2 regions of the Streptomyces sp. NPDC050546 genome follow, and region 2 is predicted to be linked to the other one. Evidence: riboswitches for the same ligand, from Rfam matches in the RefSeq annotation. Region 2 holds a riboswitch; the other holds the start of a gene.

Region 1 (11,085 bases), on a different contig from region 2:
CACTGACTCCTCGGCCTCGGCGAACGCCCGGTGCAGCGTCCGTACGGAGACCTTGAGTTCGCGCGCCAGGGCCGTGGGGGAGAGGTCGGGATCGGTGAGGCGCCTGTCCACGATGTCTCTGGCCGCTTGGGCCAGGGCGAGGGTGAGCTGTGGCTCACGGTCGTCGAACGCCTGCACGAGGACTGCCTTGACCAGTTCGATCAGAGAGTTCCGAGCGGCTTGCACGCCGGCATCGGTGAGGTCGTTCAACGTCGACTCCACGATTTTGGTATACGCCGTGAGCAGACGCATTTCGGCAGAGTCGGCCTGCCCGACGATCGCCCGGTCACCGATCAGCGGCCTGAGTTGCGAGGCCGGCAGGATCAGCACCTTTGCTGTGGTGCGCGGTTCCACCTCGAATCGCGTCGGGGGACCGTTGTGCCGCACGATGAACTGCCCGGCCGGTATGGAGGCCTCGCCCCGGTCGCGCGGACGGACGAAGCGCCACTCGCCTCGCTCCACCACATGCACGAGGACTCGGTCGTCGAGGTGGTGGGAGGCGCCCCGAGTGACGCCGGCCACCGAACCCTGGAGGCCCGCGACCACCGTGTCGTGCAGCTTGGCCGCGCGGACACGGACCCGGAAGCCGTCCGATCCGAGCGGCTCCAGGGGCGGCAGGGGGAGCGCCTCTCCGGTCTGTGATTCCCATTGACGCCGGAAGACGTCGAAACCGTCCCGCGCGGTGCCAGAGGCTGTGACGTCGGCGAAGAAGTTCCTCCGCGGTCCGTCGGGCCGCGGTTCACCGTTCCCCGTGTCGCTGATCACCATCGCCTCAGTTCATCGGTAGCCGCACTTTTGCGGCCTCATCCCACCACGGCACGCGTCTTCCCGGCACTGCCGTCCCATCAGAGTGTCGCTGTGGTCCAAGCGCACGCCGTGGCCGTCTCCCTAAGGTGAGGAGCGCGGACGACGTCGCCGAGCGCGACGCGAAGACCCCGGGTGGCGCCCCTTGCGAAACAGGCGGACGGCAGCTCAGGGCTGGCTTCCGCCTCACTGTGAATCCTGAAGGGTCTCAACTGTCATGCCTGACACCAACCGTGGTATTGACGTCGCGTCGAACGATCCCGTAGCCGATGCTGCCGCTGTCTTCGACATGCTGACCGGCCTTGTCGTCGCCCAGACCCTGAGGGGCATAGCGGCGCTGCGCATAGCCGATCACCTCTCCGACGGAGTCATGACGGCCGAGGAGGTGGCCGAGCGCGAGGGCAGTCACCCGCAGGCCACATACCGTCTGATGCGCGCGGCCTCGTCATTGGGCATGCTGAGCCACGAGGGGCAGCATCGGTTCGCTCTCACCGGTCGAGGCCGACTGCTGCGTTCGGATGTGCCCGGCTCCCTGCGCTCCCTGGTACTGGCCCAGGCCGGCGGCGCGCACTGGCAGTCCTGGGACCACTTCCCCGATGCTGTGCGGCAAGGCAGGACCCAGACCAGGCAGGCGTTGGGGATGGACATTTTCGAGTACTACGCGAAGCCGGAGCACGCCGAGGAAGCAGCTCTCTTCGCGCAGGCGATGGGCGACCTGTCCAGCCTGGTGACGCACGGCGCCGTGGCCGCCGTCTCCACCGCCGACGTGTCCACCGTTGTCGACGTCGGCGGTTCGAACGGTGATTTCGTCCTGTCGCTGATGGAGGCCAACCCCCGGCTGAGCGGGCAGGTCCTCGATCTGGCTCACGCCGTCGAGGGCGCTCGCAGCGAGGCCGAGAAGCGTGGTCTGTCCGACCGCTTCTCCGCAGTGGCGGGCGATTTCTTCGCGGAGGTCCCCCCGGCGGACCTCTACCTGCTGAAGACGATCCTGCACGACTGGGACGATGCCCAGAGCGCGACCATCCTGCGCAGTTGCAGGTCCGCCGTGAACGAGGGGGGACGCGCGCTGGTCGTCGAGATGGTCATCGGCGAGATCGGTCAGCCCGACGACTTCGCCACCCGGTCGGACATGGCCATGCTCACCATGACGAACGGCATGGAACGCGATCTGGACGAATTCGACGCGCTCTTCGCTGCCTCGGGATGGCGCCGGTCGAAGACGTACCCCGTCGGTGGCGGTTACTTCGGCCTGGAACTCGTTGCCGTCTGACGGCAGCCGCACGATGCTCTCGCTTCCGGCCTCGCCGGCGTCCGGGTGACCGGTCGCCGGCGAGCTGTTGTAACGCGGTTCGTTGGGCCGCCGCCAACGACGGGTGCCGGCTCCCATCATTACGATCATCGATGGCGGACACTGTGGATTTGGTCTGGCTCGACGCGACCGAGCTGGCGCGCCTGATAGCCGTCGGCGAGGTCACCGCGATCGAGGGCGTGCAGGTGCATCTGGATCGCATCGAGGCGCTGGGCGAGCGGGTCAACGCGTTCGTCACCGTGCTGGGCGAGCAGGCCCTCGCCGCTGCCGCGCACCCGCGTACCGGGCCGCTGGGTGGTGTGCCGTTCACGATCAAGGACTCGTTCGACACCGAGGGTGTTCGGACCACCCGGGGATCGTCGTTGTTCGCCGATCACGTACCGGAGGCCGACGCCACCTCCGTGGCACGGCTGCGGGCTGCGGGCGGCATCCCGTTGGCGAAGACCAACCTGCCGGAGATGTCCTACTGGACCGAGACCGACAACCTGGTCGCCGGCCGGTCACTCAACCTCTACCACGTGGTGAGGCGGGGCATCACGTGCCGCGGCGCGGTTCTCCCGCCTCATGCGCGGCAGCCGACCGGGCGTACTCGGTGGGCGTCTCGCCGTAGCGCTTTTTGAAGGCACGGATGAAGTGACTGCTGTCGGCGAATTGCCAGTGAGCGGCGAGTTCCGAGACGCTCAGTCGGCCGGCCGGAGCGATGAGAGCCGTCCGGGCCCCTTCCAGCCGTCGGTCACGGATGTAGGCGGTCACCGACTCTCCCGTCACGGCGAACGCCCGCTGGAGGGTACGGACGGAGACGCTCAGCTCGCGGGCGAGCATCGCGGGAGAAAGCTCGGGCTCGGCGAGGTGGCTGTTCGCCAGGTCCTTCGCGGCCTGGGCGAGCGCGGGAGCCAGCTGGGGCTCCACAACGTCCAAACGACGCATCGCCACCGCCTTGGCCAGCTCGATCAGCGTGCTCCAAACGGCCTGCACACCGGCCGGGCCCAGGTCGGCAAGGACGGCGTGGACCGTGTTCGCGTAGGCCGACAGCAGGCGCATCTCAGCCGTATCCGCCGACCCCATGCTGGTCCGGCCCCCGACCAACGGTTTGAGCTCCCCGGCGGGCAGAAGGAAATTCTGCGCGCTGATGTGTGACGACGTCTCGTACGTCGTCTGCCGTCCCGAATACCGGAGCAGGAACTGCCCGCCGGATACGGTGTGCACGGCGTGATCGGACGAGCTGTCGATCATCCATGCGCCGCGGCGTACGACGAACAACTGCACCCAGTCTTCATCAATGTCCGGCGCGGGCGCGGTGCGAAGGGGCAACGCAGTGCGGAAATCGGTGAGGGCCACATCGCGCACCATGACAGCGCGGCCCTTGACCCAGAAGGCATCCGTGGTGGCCCGAGTGAAGGTCGTCAGTGGGAAGCCCGGGCCAAGCCGTGCCTCCCACTCGCATCTGAAGGCCTCGAAGTCTGTGGAGTCCCAGCTGAAGCTCCTGCGCGACGAATCGGCCACCGCTCCATCGCTGTCCATCGCCAGTCGGTTCCACCTCACAGTCGATACTCCAACTCCATTTTATAGCACTATTGTTCGACTCGAACAGTCGCTGCGCACGGTGCTCAAGGGGAGATATCCGCTGCCTGAGTGGTCGTCAGGGGCGTAACGAGGGCGGGTACTTCGGAGTTCACCGCGGTGTCCCTTCAAGGGGTGGCTGATGCGACGGGTCAAGCACATCAGCCACGGACCCCGGCGGTCGTTGCCGTGTACACCCCGAGAAGCGGTATAGCAGGCTGTACCGCTTGGGTCGCCACGTCGCGTGGTGCGCGCCCTCCAAGTACCGCAGGACGGCGGTTGCCCGCCGGTTCACCTGGTCGATCGGGGACAGATCGAGCTGGATCGTCCCGGACGGCTTGTGGGAGATCGCGAAGCCGTTGCTGCTGGGACGCCCGGGGCGAAGGCGGTGAGGTCATCCTTGGCGTCCAGGAACATCTGTTTGACCTGGGGAAACTGTGCGCCAAGCATGTCGGCGACCGTGTGGAGCTGATTGCGGACAGCGTCCTGGCCGGGCTGGGCGAAGATGGTGCGGATGGTCGCGGCGACCAGGGAAGGCCCTGACAGCGCCGAAAGAAACGAACGCGCTGGTCGGGGCCCACCCCCTCAGCACTCGATGATGTTCACCGCCAGCCCGCCCCGGGCCGTCTCCTTGTACTTCACCGACATGTCCGCCCCGGTGTCCTTCATCGTCTTGATGACCTTGTCCAGGGACACCTTGTGGGAGCCGTCGCCGCGCATGGCCATGCGGGCGGCGGTGACGGCCTTGACCGCGGCCATGCCGTTGCGTTCGATGCACGGGATCTGGACCAGCCCGCCGACCGGGTCGCAGGTGAGGCCGAGGTTGTGTTCCATGCCGATCTCGGCGGCGTTCTCGACCTGTTCGGGGGAGCCGCCGAGGACCTCGGCCAGGGCGCCCGCGGCCATCGAGCAGGCGGAGCCGACCTCGCCCTGGCAGCCGACCTCGGCACCGGAGATGGAGGCGTTCTCCTTGAACAGCATGCCGATCGCGCCCGCGGCGAGCAGGAAGCGGACCACGCCCTCCTCGTCGGCGCCGGGCACGAAGTTGACGTAGTAGTGCAGGACCGCCGGGATGATGCCGGCCGCGCCGTTGGTCGGGGCGGTGACGACCCGGCCGCCGGCCGCGTTCTCCTCGTTGACGGCCATCGCGTAGAGGGTGATCCACTCCATGGCCAGGGCCAGCGGGTCGCCCTCGGAGCGGAGCTTGCGCGCGGTGTTCGCGGCGCGGCGGCGCACCTTGAGGCCGCCCGGCAGGATGCCCTCGCGGGACATGCCGCGCGCCACGCAGGACTCCATCACCCGCCAGATCTCCAGCAGGCCGGCCCGGATCTCCTCCTCGGTGCGCCAGGCGCGCTCGTTCTCCAGCATCAGCGCCGAGATGGACAGGCCCGTCTCCTCCGCCAGGCGCAACAGCTCGTCGCCCGTGCGGAAGGGGTACTTCAGGGCCGTGTCGTCGAGTTTGATGCGGTCCGCTCCGACGGCTTCCTCGTCGACGACGAAGCCGCCGCCGACCGAGTAGTAGGTCTTCGTCAGCAGTTCCGCGCCCGAGGCGTCGTACGCCCACAGGGTCATGCCGTTCGCGTGGTACGGGAGGGCCTTGCGGCGGTGCAGGACCATGTCGTCGTCGAAGGAGAACGCGATCTCGTGCTCGCCCAGCAGATTCAGCCGGCCGTCGGTCTTGATCGCCTCCACCCGGTCGTCGGCCTTCTCCACGTCGACCGTGCGCGGGGAGTCGCCCTCCAGGCCGAGCAGGACCGCCTTGGGCGTGCCGTGGCCGTGGCCGGTGGCGCCGAGCGAGCCGTACAGCTCGGCACGGACCGAGGCGACCGACTCCAGCAGCTCCTCGTTGCGCAGCCGCCGGGCGAACAGGCCGGCCGCGCGCATCGGGCCGACCGTGTGGGAGCTGGACGGGCCGATGCCGATCGAGAACAGGTCGAAGACCGAGATGGCCACGGGAACTCCTGACTACGGGGGTGGTGCGGTGGGGCCGGGCGCCGCGACCGCTTGTGGCGGGCACGGCGCCCTGAAAGGTTTCTTCGCTACTTATGAGGTGCTGCTTGTGAGGTGGTGCTTTTGCAGGTGTTGCTTGTGCAGGTGTCGCTCTGCGGGCGCTACTTGTTCAGGCCCGCGTACAGCGGGTGCCTGTCGGCCAGGGCCTGCACCCGGGCCTTGAGCGCGTCCGCGTCGTAGGACGGCTTGAGCGTCTCGGCGATGACGTCCGCGACCTCCGCGAAGTCCTCGGCCGTAAAGCCCCGGGTCGCCAGGGCCGGCGTGCCGATCCGCAGGCCGGACGTCACCATCGGCGGGCGCGGGTCGTTCGGGATGGCATTGCGGTTGACCGTGATGCCCACCTCGTGGAGGCGGTCCTCGGCCTGCTGTCCGTCCAGCTCCGAGTGGCGCAGGTCGACCAGGACCAGGTGCACGTCCGTGCCGCCGGACAGGACGTCCACGCCCACGGCCCGGACGTCGTCCTTCACCAGACGCTCGGCCAGGATGCGGGCACCCTCCAGCGTACGGCGCTGGCGCTCCTTGAAGTCCTCGGAGGCGGCGACCTTGAACGAGACCGCCTTGGCCGCGATCACGTGCTCCAGCGGACCGCCCTGCTGACCGGGGAAGACAGCGGAGTTGATCTTCTTGGCCAGTTCGGCCGTGGAGAGGATCACACCGCCGCGCGGGCCGCCCAGCGTCTTGTGGGTGGTGGTGGTGACCACGTGCGCGTGCGGTACGGGGTTCGGGTGCAGCCCCGCCGCCACCAGCCCGGCGAAGTGCGCCATGTCGACCATCAGGTACGCGCCGACCTCGTCCGCGATCCGGCGGAACTCGGCGAAGTCCAGCTGCCGCGGGTAGGCGGACCAGCCCGCGACGATCAGCTTCGGCCGGGACTCCTTCGCCAGCCGCTCGACCTCGGCCATGTCGACCCGGCCGTCGTCGCCGACGTGGTAGGCGACGACGTCGTAGAGCTTGCCGGAGAAGTTGATCTTCATGCCGTGGGTGAGGTGCCCGCCGTGCGCGAGGTTCAGACCCATGATGGTGTCGCCCGGCTTGAGCAGAGCGAACATCGCGGCGGCGTTGGCCTGGGCACCGGAGTGCGGCTGGACGTTGGCGTGCTCGGCGCCGAACAGCTCCTTGACGCGGTCGATCGCGATCTGCTCGACCACGTCGACGTGCTCGCAGCCGCCGTAGTAACGGCGGCCCGGGTAGCCCTCGGCGTACTTGTTGGTCAGGACCGAGCCCTGTGCCTCCATGACCGCGACCGGGGCGAAGTTCTCCGAGGCGATCATCTCGAGCGTGGACTGCTGCCGGTGCAGCTCGGCGTCGACCGCGGCGGCCACGGCCGGGTCGAACTCGTGCAGGGACGTGTTCAGGACGGACATACGGCTACGACCTCTCAGCCGGCGGAGAACGCGGTGTACTCGTCGGCGGAGAGCAGGTCGCCCGGCTCGTCCGTGACGCGCACCTTGAACAGCCAGCCGCCCTCGAAGGGGGCCGAGTTCACCAGCGACGGGTCGTTCACGACGTCCTCGTTGACCTCGGTGACCTCGCCGGAGACCGGGGAGTAGAGGTCGGACACGGACTTGGTCGACTCCAGCTCGCCGCAGGTCTCGCCCGCGGACACGGCGTCACCGACCTCCGGGAGCTGGACGAAGACGACGTCGCCGAGCGCGTTCGCCGCGTGCTCCGTGATACCGATCGTCGAGACGCCGTCCTCGGCGCCCGACAGCCACTCGTGCTCCTTGCTGTACCGCAGCTCTTTGGGGTTGCTCATGGCCTGGATTCTCCTGTACGCGCGGGAGTGCTGATAAATGCTGATGAATGTTGATGAAGGAAACCGCTGGTGAGCGGGGGGGAGAGACGCCCGGGACCGCTGTGGCGGCCCGCGGCCGGTGTCCGCTTCCGGCGCTTGGCCGGTCGCTACTTCTGGCGCTTGTAGAACGGCAGCGCCACGACCTCGTACGGCTCGTGACTGCCCCGGATGTCCACGGCCACACCGGACGTGCCGGGCGCCGCGTGCGCGGGGTCGACGTACGCCATCGCGATCGGCTTGCCGAGCGTGGGGGAGGGGGCGCCGGAGGTGACCTCGCCGATCACCTCGCCGCCGGTGACGACCGGGTACCCGGCGCGCGGGACCCTACGGCCCTCGGCGACGAGGCCGACCAGGACGCGCGGCGGGTTCTGCTCGGCGCGTGCGGCGGCCTCGGTCAGGGCCTCGCGGCCCACGAAGTCGCCCTCCTTCTCGAACTTCACCACCCGGCCGAGCCCGGCGTCGAAGGGCGTCAGGGAGGTGCTCAGCTCGTGCCCGTACAGCGGCATGCCCGCCTCCAGGCGCAGCGTGTCGCGGCAGGACAGCCCGCACGGGACCAGGCCGGCGCCCTCGCCCGCCTTGGTCAGGGCCTGCCACAGCTCGACGGCGTGTTCCGGCTTCACGAACAGCTCGAAGCCGTCCTCGCCGGTGTACCCGGTGCGGGCGATGAGGGCCGGGACACCCGCGACCGTGCCGGGCAGACCGGCGTAGTACTTCAGGCCGTCGAGGTCGGCGTCGGTCAGGGACTTCAGGATCCCCGGGGACTCCGGGCCCTGGACGGCGAGCAGCGCGTAGGCGTCCCGGTCGTCGCGCACCTCGGCGTCGAAGCCGGCGGAACGTTCCACCAGTGCGTCCAGGACCACCTGGGCGTTGGAGGCGTTGGCGACCACCATGTACTCGGTCTCGCCCAGCCGGTAGACGATCAGGTCGTCGAGGATGCCGCCGTCGGCCTGGCAGATCATGGTGTAGCGGGCACGGCCGGGCTTGACCCCGCCGATGTTGCCCACCAGGGCGAAGTCGAGGAGGTCGGCGGCCCCCGGGCCGGTGACGGTGATCTCGCCCATGTGGGAGAGGTCGAACAGCCCGGCCTTCGTGCGCACGGCGTTGTGCTCGTCGCGCTCGGAGCCGTAGCGCAGGGGCATGTCCCAGCCGGCGAAGTCGGTCATCGTCGCGCCGAGCGAACGATGCAGGGCATCGAGCGCGGTGTGGCGGAGTTCTCCTGTACTGCTCATCGGTCGTTGTCTCCCAGGCATGACGGCGAGGTCGTTCCTCCCCATCTGTCATCGGAACCTGAGAGGTTCGCCATGACCACACGGGACACGGCTTGCACCTTGGGTGGAGCCACGCCACTCCCCGGACTCCGGAGAAGGGTGCGGCCCGCTTTTCAGATGTGCCTCGCCCGCGCGGTAACGGGGCCTGAGAGATTCAAGGGAGGGACTTGCTCCTTCGGCGCCCCAGCGTCGGACGGTGCTGGGGACTCTCCCGCGCGGATTCAAACGGCCGGTATGCAGTTGGCGCGCACATCATTGCACGCATTGTCGCGGGGTGGCAGGGGGACCACCCTGTAGCAGGGATGTTGCAGGAAGAGGACTAAATCCAGAGACATCGGGCATTACCTTCTCTTTACACTCGGCGGGCATGGGACTCCGTACCTGGCCCCAGGGGAGGACGATCACGGTGAACAGGACCACCGCGTACGCCACGACATCGGGCATCGCGCTGCCCGAGCAGCCGACCGCTCCGGTGCGCGCGGCCTGCGGCCCGCAGCCGGTGCCGGTCGTCCGCGATCTGCGCGAGCGCGCCGGCCTCGGCCCGCACGCGCTGCTGTTCGGCCCCCGCGACCTCGTCGTGGTCACGGGCCTGCCCGGGAGCGGCAAGTCCACGCTGATGCGGCGCACCGTGCCGGGCCGGCGCATCGACTCCCAGGACACCCGCGACCACTGGGCCGGCCGCATGCCGCGCGCCCTGCCGTACGCGGTCTACCGCCCGCTCGTCCGCCTCGCCCACTACGCGGGGCTGCGCCGCGCCCTGCGCACCGGCGAGGGCGTCGTCGTGCACGACTGCGGAACACAGGCCTGGGTCCGCCGCTGGCTGGCCCGCGAGGCCCGCCGCCGGGGCGGCACGCTCCATCTGCTGATGCTCGACGTCACCCCCGAGCAGGCCCTGGCAGGCCAGCGCGACCGCGGCCGCGGCGTCTCGCGGTACGCGTTCCTGCGCCACCGCGCGGCCACCACCCGCCTCCTGCGAGAGGTGGAGCGCGGCGAACTCCCCACGGGCTGCGGCTCGGCGATCCTCGCCGACCGCGACGCGGCGAACACCCTGCACCACATCGGCTTCGCGGGCTGACGCCCCCGGCCCATGGTCCGGCACGGCCGGGCCGGCGGTCCGCGGCCGACGGCTCTGGTTATCGGGCCGGCGGCCGTGGCCGGTGATCCGTGTTCAGGGGCCGGCGGCCGGGTTGATGAGCCGTATTCGTGGGGCTTGGCGGCCGTGGTCGGTGATCCGTGTTCATGGGGTCGGGCGCCGGAGTCGGTGAAGCGTGTTCACGGGTGGGCAGCCGCGGTCGGTGAGCCCGGAGAACGCGGGTCGGCCGCCCGCGGCCCCGCGGCGTGGTTCACGGGGTGGTCGTCCCCCGTTCCCGAGCCGCTAGCCTTTGAGCCACAGCAGTGGTTTCAGGCAGGCGGTAGGCAGATGGACTTCCCGGCGGACTTCTCCGCGGACTTCCCGGCGCAGACGCAGACCCACCCGCACGGCGGATGGCCCGGCAACGAGCTGGAGGAGGTGCTCTCGGCATCCCTCGGCGCCGGCCCCTCGGCCGGCGGGCGGATCGTCGAGGTGCTCGGCCGGAGCTTCGTGTGGATCCCGCTGCCCAGCGGCGGCGGCCCGCAGAGCGGCCCCCTCGACCTCCCCGGCATCGAGATCGACGGCCAGGCGTTCGTGCCGGTGTTCAGCTCCGAGGAGCAGTTCCGCCAGGTCGTCGGCTCGCACATGTCGTACACCATCGCGCCGGCCGTGGAGTTCGCCCGTGGTCTGCCCCCGCACGCGGGGATGGCCATCAACCCCGGTGGCGTGGTCGGCATCCCGCTTCCGCCGCCCGCCGTCGCCGAGCTGTGCCGGGCCGGCCGGACCCCGCTGGACGGTCCCGCGAGCGGCGGCCGGGTCCGTCTCTTCGAGCCCGACTGGCAGGACGACCCGGTGGACTTCCTCGCCGCGGCCTCCGCCGAGTTCGAGGCGATCGGCGTCGTCGCCACCGCCCGCCGCTGCCTCGCCGCGATCGAGACCGCCGATCCGGTGATGTTCGTCGGCGTCGAACTCTCCCAGTGGGAAGGCGACCTGCGGGCCCTGCCCCTGGACGCCCTCACCCGCGCCGTCACCGCCGCCCCGGCCCCCTGGCCCGTCAACCTGGTCCTGCTGGACGTGGCGGAGGACCCGGTGGGCGAGTGGATGAAGAACAGGGTCCGACCCTTTTACCAGCAGTAGGTCAGATACCTCAGGGGCGCGGGGCTGTGACACCATGCGGCTCCGCCGCGTGGGCGCGACAAGCCACACACGACCCGCACTCGCGAACCGG
Region 2 (11,085 bases):
GTCGTCGGCGGGCCAGGCGCCGGAGCCGACCTTCTCGATCTCCGCACGGATGGCGATCATCGCCTCGCAGAAGCGGTCCAGCTCGGCCAGGTCCTCGGACTCGGTCGGCTCGATCATCAGCGTCCCGGCCACCGGGAACGACATCGTCGGCGCGTGGAAGCCGTAGTCGATCAGCCGCTTGGCGACGTCGTCGACGCTCACTCCGGTGGCCTTGGTCAGCGGCCGCAGGTCGATGATGCACTCGTGCGCGACGAGCCCGCCGGGGCCGGTGTAGAGCACCGGGTAGTGCGGCTCGAGGCGCTTGGCGATGTAGTTGGCGCTGAGCACGGCCACCTGTGTGGCCCGCTTCAGCCCCTCGCCGCCCATCAGCCGGACGTACGCCCACGAGATCGGCAGGATGCCGGCCGAGCCCCACGGCGCCGCGGAGATGGGGCCGACCCCGGTCTCCGGGCCCGCCTCGGGCTGCAGCGGATGGTTCGGCAGATACGGCGCGAGGTGCTCACGCACCGCCACCGGACCGACGCCGGGCCCGCCACCGCCGTGCGGGATGCAGAAGGTCTTGTGCAGGTTCAGGTGCGAGACGTCCCCGCCGAAGTGTCCCGGCTTGGCGAGCCCCACGAGCGCGTTGAGGTTGGCCCCGTCGACGTAGACCTGCCCGCCCGCCTCGTGCACCTGGCCGCAGATCTCGGAGACGTGCTCCTCGAACACGCCGTGCGTGGACGGGTAGGTGATCATCAGCACGGCCAGCTCGTCACGGTGCTGCTCGATCTTCGCCCGCAGGTCCTCGACGTCGATCTCGCCGTCCTCGGCGGTCTTGACGACGACGACCTTCATGCCCGCCATCACCGCGCTCGCGGCGTTGGTCCCGTGCGCGGACGACGGGATCAGGCACACGGTGCGCTGCTCGTCCCCGTTGGCCCGGTGGTACCCGCGTACGGCGAGCAGACCGGCCAGCTCGCCCTGCGATCCGGCGTTCGGCTGGAGGGACACCTTGTCGTACCCGGTGACCTCGGCGAGACGTTCCTCCAGCTCGTGGATGAGCGTGAGGTAGCCCTCGGCCTGCGCCGCCGGCGCGAAGGGGTGCAGCTGCCCGAACTCGGGCCAGGTGACCGGCTCCATCTCCGTGGTCGCGTTGAGCTTCATGGTGCAGGAGCCCAGCGGGATCATGCCGCGGTCGAGCGCGTAGTCGCGGTCGGCCAGCCGGCGCAGGTAGCGCAGCATGGCGGTCTCGGAGCGGTACTGGTGGAAGACCGGGTGGGTCATGTACTCGTCGGACCGCAGCAGGGCACCCGGAAGCCCGTCCTCCGTGGCGGCGTCCAGCGCCTCGACGACACCCTCGATCCCGAACGCGGCCCAAACGGCACGCAACTGGGCCCGCGTCGTGGTCTCGTCGCAGGAGATCGAGACGTGGTCGGCGTCGACGAGACGCAGGTTGACCCCGTTCCGCTCCGCGGCGGCCACGACCTCGGCGGCCCGGCCCTCGACGCGCACGGTCACGGTGTCGAAGTAGGCCCCGTGCACAACCTCGGCACCGCCGTTCGCGAGCCCGGCGGCGAGAACCGTGGCGTACCGGTGGGTGCGCCGCGCGATGCTCTTCAGGCCCTCCGGCCCGTGGTAGACGGCGTACATGCCGGCCATCACGGCGAGCAGCACCTGAGCGGTACAGATGTTGCTGGTGGCCTTCTCACGACGGATGTGCTGCTCACGCGTCTGCAGCGCCAGCCGGTAGGCCTTGTTCCCGTCGGCGTCCACGGACACACCGACGAGCCGCCCGGGCAGGCTGCGCGCCATCTTCTCCCCGACGGCCATGTAACCGGCGTGCGGGCCGCCGAAGCCCATCGGCACACCGAACCGCTGCGTCGTGCCGACCGCGATGTCCGCGCCGAGCTCCCCGGGCGACTTCAGCAGGGTGAGCGCCAGCAGGTCGGCGGCGACGGTGACGAGCGCCCCGAGTCCGTGCGCCTGGTCGATGACCGGCTTGATGTCCCGTACGGCTCCGGAGGCACCCGGGTACTGGATCAGCACGCCGTTGATCTCGCGCTCGGCGATCCCGGCGGGGATGCCGTCACTGAGATCGGCCACGACGACCTCGACACCGGTCGGCTCGGCCCGGGTCTCGATCACGGCGATGGTCTGCGGCAGGGCGTCCGCGTCGACCAGGAACAGGCCCTTCTTGTTCTTGCCCAGCCGCCGCGACAGCGCCATGGCCTCGGCCGCGGCGGTGCCCTCGTCGAGCAGGGAGGCGCCGGAGGTCGGCAGTCCGGTCAGGTCGGCGACCATGGTCTGGAAGTTGAGCAACGCCTCCAGCCGGCCCTGCGAGATCTCCGGCTGGTACGGCGTGTAGGCCGTGTACCAGGACGGGTTCTCCATGACGTTGCGCATGACGACCGGCGGCGTGAACGTGCCGTAGTAGCCGAGCCCGATCATGGAGCCGAGGACCTGGTTGCGGTCGGCGAGGGAGCGCAACTCGGCGATCACCTCGGCCTCGCTGCGGGCGCCCGGCAGGTCCAGTGCCTCGGCGCTCTTGATCACGGCCGGGACGGCGGCGGCCGTCAGCTCGTCCAGCGAGCCGTAGCCGACGTGCGCGAGCATCTTGGCGCACGCCTCGTGGTCGGGGCCGATGTGGCGCTGCTCGAAGGGGACTGCCTCTTCGAGTTCGGAGAGCGGAATGCGGTGGGCGGTCATATGCGGAGGCCTCCTGGTCTGACACGACCTTCGAGGGGCACCACGGCACGGGTACCCGGACGGCCTCCCCCTCTGTCATGTCAACCTGAGAGCTTCACCGGATCGCCCGAAGGCCTCCGGCTTTCACCGTCGGTGAGAGCGGAAGCCGTGACATCCGCCCTGCTTTCCAGAGTGACCTCGTCCGTGCGGTACGTGAGCCTGAGAGATTCCGGGGAGGATTTGCTCCTTCGGCGCCTCCGATGGTGTCTGGAGGACTCTCCCGCACGGGGTCAGCAGCCGTTGTCAGCCTACCAGCGCGGTCAACGCACGAACCTTCGAGTGGCCGCCTCCTCGATTGTGCCGTTTTGTAGTGGTTACGGATGAGTTGCGACCATGTGGAGGGCCCGTGCGAACCGATATCGATCCGCGCAACCTGATCGGCCGCAAGGCGTTCGACCGCAACGGAACGAGGATCGGCACGATCGACGAGGTGTACCTCGACGACGCCACCGGCGTGCCGGAGTGGGCGGCCATACGGACCGGCCTGTTCAGCCGGGACGCCTTCGTCCCCCTCGAGCCCAGCGAGCTGATCGACGGCGCTCTCCACGTGCCCTTCGACCGCGCCCTCATCAAGGACGCCCCCGACTTCGGCGTGGGACGCCACCTCTCCCCGGAGCAGGAACTCCAGCTCTACCACCACTACGGCCTCGACGTCGCCGCCCCTCCCCCGCTCCAGGACCACCAGTTCGGCAAGCTGGCGGGCACGGACGAGACGACCTGAAGCCCCCGGCGAGCCTTCTAAGGAGCGGCGGAACGCAGCCCCACACCCCTGGAGTCACCATCCGGCCCATCGCCCCCCTCAGACTCTCGTAACACCAACGGCAACGGATCCGCCGACTCCAGCTCCGGATCGTCGACCCGGAAGGTCCGCACCCGCCCTGGCTCCGAGTCGGGCGTCTCGAACCGTACGGTGACCCGTCCCAGGCCGCTGCCCTGCACCCACCCGTGCCCGAACCCGGCGTGCCGCACATCGTGCCCGGCGGGCCACCGCCGCTCGGCCGGCGCGGGCCGCTCCTCGACGACCGGCGCCGCGGAGTGCTCCTCGACGGGGCCCTCCGCGACCGCCCGCTCCCCGGCCGCCTGCGCGAACAGGTCCTCCTGCGTGTAGTCGGCGAGCCCGCTCACACCCACGCCGAGCAGCCGCACGCCGCCCGTCGTGTCGACCGAGTCCAGCAGTCTGGCCGCCGCCTCACGGATCACCCCGGGATCGTCCGTCGGCCCGCGCAGCGTCTCGGACCGGGTGCGTGTCGAGAAGTCGTACCGCCGCACCTTCAGCACGATGGTCCGCCCTGACAGCCCGGCCCCCCGCAGCCGCTGTACGCAGCGGTCGGCGAGCCGCTGCACCTCCAGCCCGACCCGCAGCCGGTCGTGGATGTCCACGTCATAGGTGTCCTCGACCGACACCGACTTCGCTTCCCGCTCCGCCACCACGGGCCGGTCGTCCCGCGCCAGGGCCATGGCGTAGAGCCCGTGCCCGTGCGCCTTCCCCAGCAGCCGCACCAGCTCGTCCTCACCGGCCTCGGCGATCTCCTCGACCGTGGTGATCCCGGCCCGCCGGAGATGGTCGCCCGTGGCCGGCCCGACTCCCGGCAGGGTCCGCACCGACATCGGCCCCAGCATCGCCCGCTCCGTCCCCGGCTCGATCACCACCAGCCCGTCGGGCTTGGCCTGCTCCGAGGCGATCTTCGCGAGCATCTTGGACGCGGCAAGCCCCACCGACCCCGTGAGTCCCGTGACGGCCCGGATGTCCGCACGCAGCTTCACCCCGGCCAGCCGCGCCGACCGCTCGTCCCAGGCCGCTCCTCCGGCCTCCAGGTCCACGAACGCCTCGTCCAGGCTCAGCGGCTCGACCAACGGCGACAGCGCACCCAGCAACTCCATCACCCGCTCGCTGATCGCGCGGTAGAACCCGAAGCGCGGCACGAGATATGCGGCGTTGGGCGCCAGCCGCCGGGCCTGCGCCATGGGCAGCGCCGAGTGCACCCCGAAGACCCGGGCCTCGTACGACGCGGTCGCGACCACACCCCGCGGCCCGAGCCCGCCCACGATCACGGCCTTCCCGCGCAGGCTCGGCTTGGACGCCTGCTCCACCGAAGCGAAGAAGGCGTCCATGTCGAGATGCAGGATCGTGGGCGCGGTTCTCACAACTCCGATGCTGCCCTACGCCACTGACAACGCCGTGGCGAACCCTCCCGACCGTCCTGGGAGATACCGCTTGCGGGCCGACGCGGAAACGTCCCGCCTACCACGGCCGCACGCACACCACACCGTCCAGCGGGTCAGACGGCCCGGTTCCGCCGCCGCGCCAGCTCGTCCGCCGGATTGGGTCCGACCAGGGTCTCGCCGGTGTCGATCCGCTCCCCGTGCAGCTGGGACAACGCGCTCTCGACGTCCCGCCACACCACGCCCACGGCGATCCCAAAGACGCCCTGGCCCCCTTGGAGCAGGGCATGGACCTCGTCCGGCGAGGTGCACTCGTAGACCGTCGCGCCATCACTCATCAGTGTCATCCGCTCCAGGTCGCGGAAACCGCGTTCCCTGAGGTGCTGGACCGCCGTGCGGATGTTCTGCAGCGACACCCCGGTGTCGAGGAACCGCTTGACGATCTTCAGGACGACGACGTCCCGGAAGCTGTACAACCGCTGTGTCCCGGACCCGTAGGCGGGGCGCACACTCGGCTCGACGAGACCGGTGCGGGCCCAGTAGTCCAGCTGCCGGTAGGTGATACCGGCGGCCGCGCAGGCCGTGGGGCCGCGATAGCCGATCTGCTCGGACGCCATGGACGTCGTCCCTCCGCTGCTCGGCACCGCCGACGGTCGCCGCGGAGCGTGCTCGGCCGCACCGTCGGGCTGGGGATACCCCTCGCCCGAAAGGAGCCGAGAGCCGGGGGGAGCGTACGGACCACTCACCCTGAGACTGCGCTCGGGGCCGCCCCCAGCCGTACCGTCGCCGCTGCTGCTCACGCCGACCTCCGTCCTTGACCTGCCTTCTCGACGGTAGGCAGTCACCCGGGGTGCGTCAACGATCGCCACACTCGCCACGCCGAGTGATAATCACCCTAAGAGTGGTTTCCCGTGCCCCACCGCGGGGAAAGGCTAGCCGAATGCCTTCGGCACAGGCCGTGTGACGCTCTCACGCGCCACCGGCACATGCGGGCAATTCACCCGTCACACATACGGCGGCGGCCCTGCCGCGGACTCATCGTCCGCCGGGCCGCCCCACACGTCTCACGACCGCTGCCGCTCCCTGCCGGGCCGGGCACTCACCGGCCTCCGGAGCTCACTGGCTGCTGCTGCCGAAGTCCTCCGGGGAGATCTGGTCGAGGAACTCGCGGAACTTCTCCACCTCGTCCTCCTGCTCGTCCGGGATCGCGATACCGGCGTCGTCCAGCACCGTGTCACTCCCGTAGATCGGCGTCCCGGTGCGCAACGCCAGCGCTATGGCGTCGGACGGGCGGGCGCTCACCTCGACGCCACTGGCGAAGACCAGCTCCGCGTAGAAGACGCCCTCACGCAGGTCCGTGATACGCACTTCCGTGAGCTCCTGACCGACGGCTTCCAGCACGTCCTTGAACAGGTCGTGGGTCAGCGGCCGCGCCGGAGCCATGCCCTGCTGGGCGAAGGCGATCGCCGTCGCCTCGCCCGGCCCGATCCAGATGGGGAGGTAGCGGTCGCCTCCCACTTCACGCAGCAGCACGATCGGTTGGTTGGAGGGCATCTCGACCCGGACACCTACGACATCGAGCTCGTTCACACAGCAACCCTAGGCCGTGCTCGGGACGTTTGGGTAGTCGGGCAGAGATCGGGCGCCTGATCCGGCCCCCACGCGTCCGGCCGCCTCATGGCAGCCGCACCCCGAGCGCCGTCTGCACCAACGCGGCGTGCAGCTTCACCGTGAGCCCCGCCAGCTCCTTCGTACGGGCCTCCGCATGAGCCCTGGTCTGCGGGTTCCGGTGCCGCTTCAGCGGGGCGACCACCTGGTCCACGAGCCCGGCCTCGCGATCGGCGGCGGCCTTCATCACCCGCAGATGCCGCGGCTCGATCCCGAACCGCCCCAGCTCGGCGACGAGCGCCGCCACAGTGACCGCCTCCGCCTCGAACGCACCGTCCTCCAGTGGAGTGACCAGCCCGTACGACTCCCACTCCCTGAGCTCCTCCTCGTCCACCCCGGCGGCGGCGAGCAGCTCCTCACGACCGATCCTGGCAGCCGTGGGCGGCCCCTCGGAGGACTCGGGCGCGGAATCGCCCTCACGCTGACGGCCCACGGTCGGCAGCGGGGCGGCCTCACCGCGCTCCATGGCCTCCAGGTGCTCGCGAATCACCTTCAGGGGCAGATAGTGATCCCGCTGCATCCTCAGGACGTGCCCCAGGCGCTCGACGTCACGGGCGCTGAACTTGCGATACCCCGAAGGGGTCCGCTGTGGCTCGATGAGACCCTCCGACTCCAGGAAGCGGATCTTGGAGATGGTCACTTCGGGGAACTCGTCGCGCAGCGCGTTCAGCACCGTGCCGATGCTCATCAGCCCACTGTCCGTGGCGGCGGCGCCGTGCCCGGCACCGCCGCTCGGTGTATGAAGCATGGACCTTCCCTGACGGACGGACCTTCGCTGGGGTTCCCCGGAGGCAGTCCGGGTCAGTAGCCCCGCTGGCTGGCGTAGAAGACCAGCCGGTACTTGCCGATCTGCACCTCGTCACCGTTGCTCACGGCGACCTGGTCGATCCGCTCACGGTTCACGTACGTGCCGTTCAGGCTGCCCACGTCGGCCACCGTGAACGAGCCGTCCTGACCGCGACGGAACTCCACGTGCCGCCGGGAGACCGTGACGTCGTCCAGGAAGATGTCGCTCTGCGGATGACGGCCGGCCGTGGTCAGATCGCCGTCCAGCAGGAAGCGGCTGCCCGAGTTCGGCCCACGGCGCACGACCAGGAGCGCGGAACCCAGCGGCAGCGCGTCCACGGCCGCCTGCGCCTCGGGAGACAGCGTCGGCGTGGGCGTCTGGCCGGTGGCCTCGGCGTCGTAGGCCTCGAGTCCGGAGATGGAGATCGTGGAGGTCGTCTCGGAGGGACGCTCCGGAGTCGCGCCCGCCCGCAGCGGCGCGCCGCAGTTGGAGCAGAAGCGGCTGTTCTCCGCGTTGCGGTTGCCGCACCTCGTACACACCAGGGCCGACATAGGATCCTCCTGCCGCGGCTGCCCACCAGGAGCATTGGACGCATACGGGTCGGAAAACCCTCCACCCGCACTTGAGGGTTGCCCGAAACCTATGCCGCCGGGCTGCGCAGGGTCAACCGACGGCGCGCCCTGACCTCCGGGAACGTCGCCGCCCGGACCGCCGACCTGGTCCCGGAACAGCGGCCGCTGGCCCTCCGCGTCAGGCTGTGCGCGATGACGGGCGGTCGCATTGTCGCTGCCCTCTCGCGGGCTCTTGCCGAACAACTTCGCAAACAACTTCACGGGCGATTCCCCTTGACCGAAACAGACCCGCCCGTGGGGCAGGACGAACCCTGACTGAACACTCTGGCCGACCCGGACATCCTGACAACGTCCGTCTGCACCAGACAGTTTCCACCACGCACCACCCATTCGGTGCGCCGACCCCCCGCAACCTCATGCCCTCGCCGGACGCCGCCCATGCACCGCCGGTTCACTGGGAGGACGACCGAGCGTAGTCAGGCCGCTTCGCCGCTCGCAAGGCGTCCACGACGATCTTGGTCGACCGCTCCACGGTGACGATGGCCTGTTCCTTCTCGAGAGTCTGCACCACGCCTCCGGGGATGTTGAGCGCCGGCTCGAGGTCCTGCGACTTGCCGATGACCTTGAAACGATAGGGCGCGTTGATCTTGTTCCCGTCGACGCTCACACCCTTGCCGGAGTCCGTGAGATACGTACCGGCGACGACCCGTACGCCGTTCACCTGGATCGCCTCGGCGCCCGCCGCACGCAGTTCCTGGACCGCGTCGAGCAGCATGTCCGACTCGACCGTCCCCTTCGTGTCCTCGATGGTCATGGTGATGCCAGGCCCCTGCGCGGCCACCGTGCCCGCCAGGATGCCGAGTTGCCGCTCCTTCTCGATCGTCTGCTTCCGGGCCTCCTCGGCCTGGTCCGAGCTGTTCTCGAGCTCGTCGCGCTGCTTCTCGAGTCCCTGCTTCTCGTCCTCAAGACGCTGGGTACGGTCATCCAGTTCATCGAGGATGCGGACAAGATCTTCCTGGCGCGCACCGCGCAGGGCGCTGTCACTGTCGCTGTTCGAGGCCACCTGCACCGCCAGCCCGAAACCGAGGCCGAACAGCAGCAGCGCGACGATGAGTTGGGCCCGGCTGACCCGAGGCGGCCACAACCCCTGCACCAGCCGCTGCCGACCGGTCAGCCGAGGCTCGGGCGCCACCTCCGGCTCCGGATCAGGCACCGGCTCAGGCGTTGACTCAGGAGGCTCAGGAGTGTCCTGGGCGGCGGGCTCCGCCGCGGCCACCTCCTGGGGCAGCTCCTTGCGAAGCCGGTTCCCGCCCTCGCCGCTCCCGCCGCGCTGCTCCGCGCGCGTGTCGCCGTTCTCCTCGGCGCGCTTCTCGTCGTTCTCGCTCATCGGCCTCACGCCCGGAACACGTGCCGGCGGATCGCCGCGGCGTTGGAGAAGATCCGGATGCCGAGGACGACCACCACACCGGTGGACAGCTGGGCGCCCACGCCCAGCTTGTCGCCCAGGAACACGATCAACGCGGCCACGACCACGTTCGACAGGAACGACACCACGAAGACCTTGTCGTCGAAGATGCCGTCGAGCATGGCGCGCAGACCGCCGAAGACGGCGTCGAGCGCCGCCACGACAGCGATCGGCAGATAAGGCTCGACCACCGCCGGAACCTCAGGCCGGACCAACAGGCCGGCCACGACTCCCACGACGAGGCCCAGTACGGCGATCACGATGTGCCCTTCTCGCTCTTCTCAGTGCTCGGCTGTGCTGTACGTACGATCACACTCGGTGCGGCAGGCAGCCGAAGGTCGTCCTCCGCGGAGATGGCCGTCCTGACTCCGTAACTCTCCTGGAGCGCGTTCAGATACAACCCGTCCGCGCTGTTCTGGAACCGCGTGCTCAGCCGCTGCCCGTCCCCCACCGCGAGCACCGTGTACGGCGGCACCAGCGGTTTGTTGTCGACCAGTATCGCGTCCCCCGCGGCCCTGATCGCGGACAGCGCCGTCAGCCGCTGCCCGTTGATGGAGACGGCCTCGGCGCCCGACTCCCACAGCCCGTTGACCACGCGCTGCATGTCCCGGTCACGCACCCGGCCGGTGTCCGAGAACCCGGAGGCCTCGCGCGGGTCGCCGTCACCGCCCGCGCCGGTGTCCTTGGCGTCGTTCACCACGAGCTTCACGCCGGGACCGTGCACCGCCGCGGCGCCCGACATGATGCCCACCAGATCGGAGTCGGCGCTGCCACTGTGCTTCAGCGCCTCGCGCTGCCGGGCGCTCACGTCCGCGCGCAGCTCGTCGACGGAGTCCTCCAGCTTGTCCGCCGCCTCGCTCTCCCGGTCGATGCGGTCGACCAGCTCTTCCCGCTCCTTGGCGACGACCGGTGCGGCGACCCGCGCCTGTGCCGCTCCGACGGTCACGACCAGGGCCGCGAGCACCAGTCCCGCCGCGAGCCCCAGCTTCGCCCTGAGGGTCTTCGGCATGCCGGCGTCGCCCGCGGCCTTCTTCCGCTCGGCGGCCTCGGCATATCCGTCGTCGAGGCTGTGGTCCATGACGTTGTTGAGCAATGACATGGACGCATCGGGGCGCCGGGGCCGCGTCGGTGTGCTCCGAATGGGGGGTTGCTGCGGCATGCCGCACATCGTCGCACGTCGCGGCCGCTACCTCCGAACGGCCCCACCGGCGTGCCGGACAGGCCCCGTTGGGGACACTTGTCCGGCACGCACGCGTGCAGCTCGTTCTACCGTCCGGCGCTGTCCACGACGGCCGACCACTCGTCGAGCAGTGCCTGCGCGGATGCGTCGTCCGGCCCCTCGGCCCACAGGTGGGTGACGGCCTCCGCCGGATCGGGCAGCACCATCACCCAGCGCCCGTCGGTCTCGACCACACGCACGCCGTCAGTGGTGTCCACGAAGCGATCTCCGGCCTCCTCGACGACCCGCCGCATCACGAGACCCTTGACAGCCCACGGGGTCGCCAGATCCCTCTTCAGGACGTGCGCCCGCGGGATCCGGGCGTCGATCTGGCTGAGCGTGAGCTGCGTCCGCGCCACGAGCCCGATGAGCCGTACGAAGGCAGCGGTGGCGTCGTACACGCTGCTGAACTCGGGGACGATGAAGCCGCCCTTGCCGTCACCGCCGAAGATCGTCCCTTCCTCTCCACCGACGCGCGTGAGGTCGT

Evidence for each region. A riboswitch is a leader RNA that binds a small molecule or an ion and turns the genes downstream of it on or off. The one in region 2 is predicted to bind glycine.
Region 1: another riboswitch for glycine. It lies ahead of gcvT (glycine cleavage system aminomethyltransferase GcvT); the one in region 2 lies ahead of gcvP (aminomethyl-transferring glycine dehydrogenase).

What each region holds. Positions count from the first base shown of each region.
Region 1 covers NZ_JBITGX010000011.1:302,594-313,678, reverse strand. The annotation lists gene ACIBK5_RS27675 (helix-turn-helix domain-containing protein) at 1-510, opposite strand, end outside; gene ACIBK5_RS27670 (hypothetical protein) at 505-681, shown strand; gene ACIBK5_RS27665 (methyltransferase) at 1,061-2,113, shown strand; gene ACIBK5_RS27660 (amidase family protein) at 2,245-2,772, shown strand; gene ACIBK5_RS27655 (helix-turn-helix domain-containing protein) at 2,687-3,673, opposite strand; partial or broken gene ACIBK5_RS27650 (IS256 family transposase) at 4,091-4,243, opposite strand; gene ACIBK5_RS27645 (L-serine ammonia-lyase) at 4,298-5,665, opposite strand; gene glyA (serine hydroxymethyltransferase) at 5,824-7,086, opposite strand; gene gcvH (glycine cleavage system protein GcvH) at 7,101-7,478, opposite strand; gene gcvT (glycine cleavage system aminomethyltransferase GcvT) at 7,625-8,746, opposite strand; glycine riboswitch at 8,782-8,907, opposite strand; glycine riboswitch at 8,909-9,009, opposite strand; gene ACIBK5_RS27625 (AAA family ATPase) at 9,192-9,860, shown strand; gene ACIBK5_RS27620 (enhanced serine sensitivity protein SseB) at 10,206-10,994, shown strand.
Region 2 covers NZ_JBITGX010000031.1:2,985-14,069, reverse strand. The annotation lists gene gcvP (aminomethyl-transferring glycine dehydrogenase) at 1-2,685, opposite strand, end outside; glycine riboswitch at 2,862-2,957, opposite strand; gene ACIBK5_RS42880 (PRC-barrel domain-containing protein) at 3,071-3,445, shown strand; partial or broken gene ACIBK5_RS42875 (DNA polymerase IV) at 3,364-4,869, opposite strand; gene ACIBK5_RS42870 (MerR family transcriptional regulator) at 5,004-5,687, opposite strand; gene ACIBK5_RS42865 (bifunctional nuclease family protein) at 6,004-6,477, opposite strand; gene ACIBK5_RS42860 (MerR family transcriptional regulator) at 6,563-7,303, opposite strand; gene ACIBK5_RS42855 (FHA domain-containing protein) at 7,357-8,304, opposite strand; gene ACIBK5_RS42850 (DUF881 domain-containing protein) at 8,366-9,301, opposite strand; gene ACIBK5_RS42845 (small basic family protein) at 9,307-9,639, opposite strand; gene ACIBK5_RS42840 (DUF881 domain-containing protein) at 9,636-10,547, opposite strand; gene ACIBK5_RS42835 (mannose-1-phosphate guanyltransferase) at 10,646-11,085, opposite strand, start outside.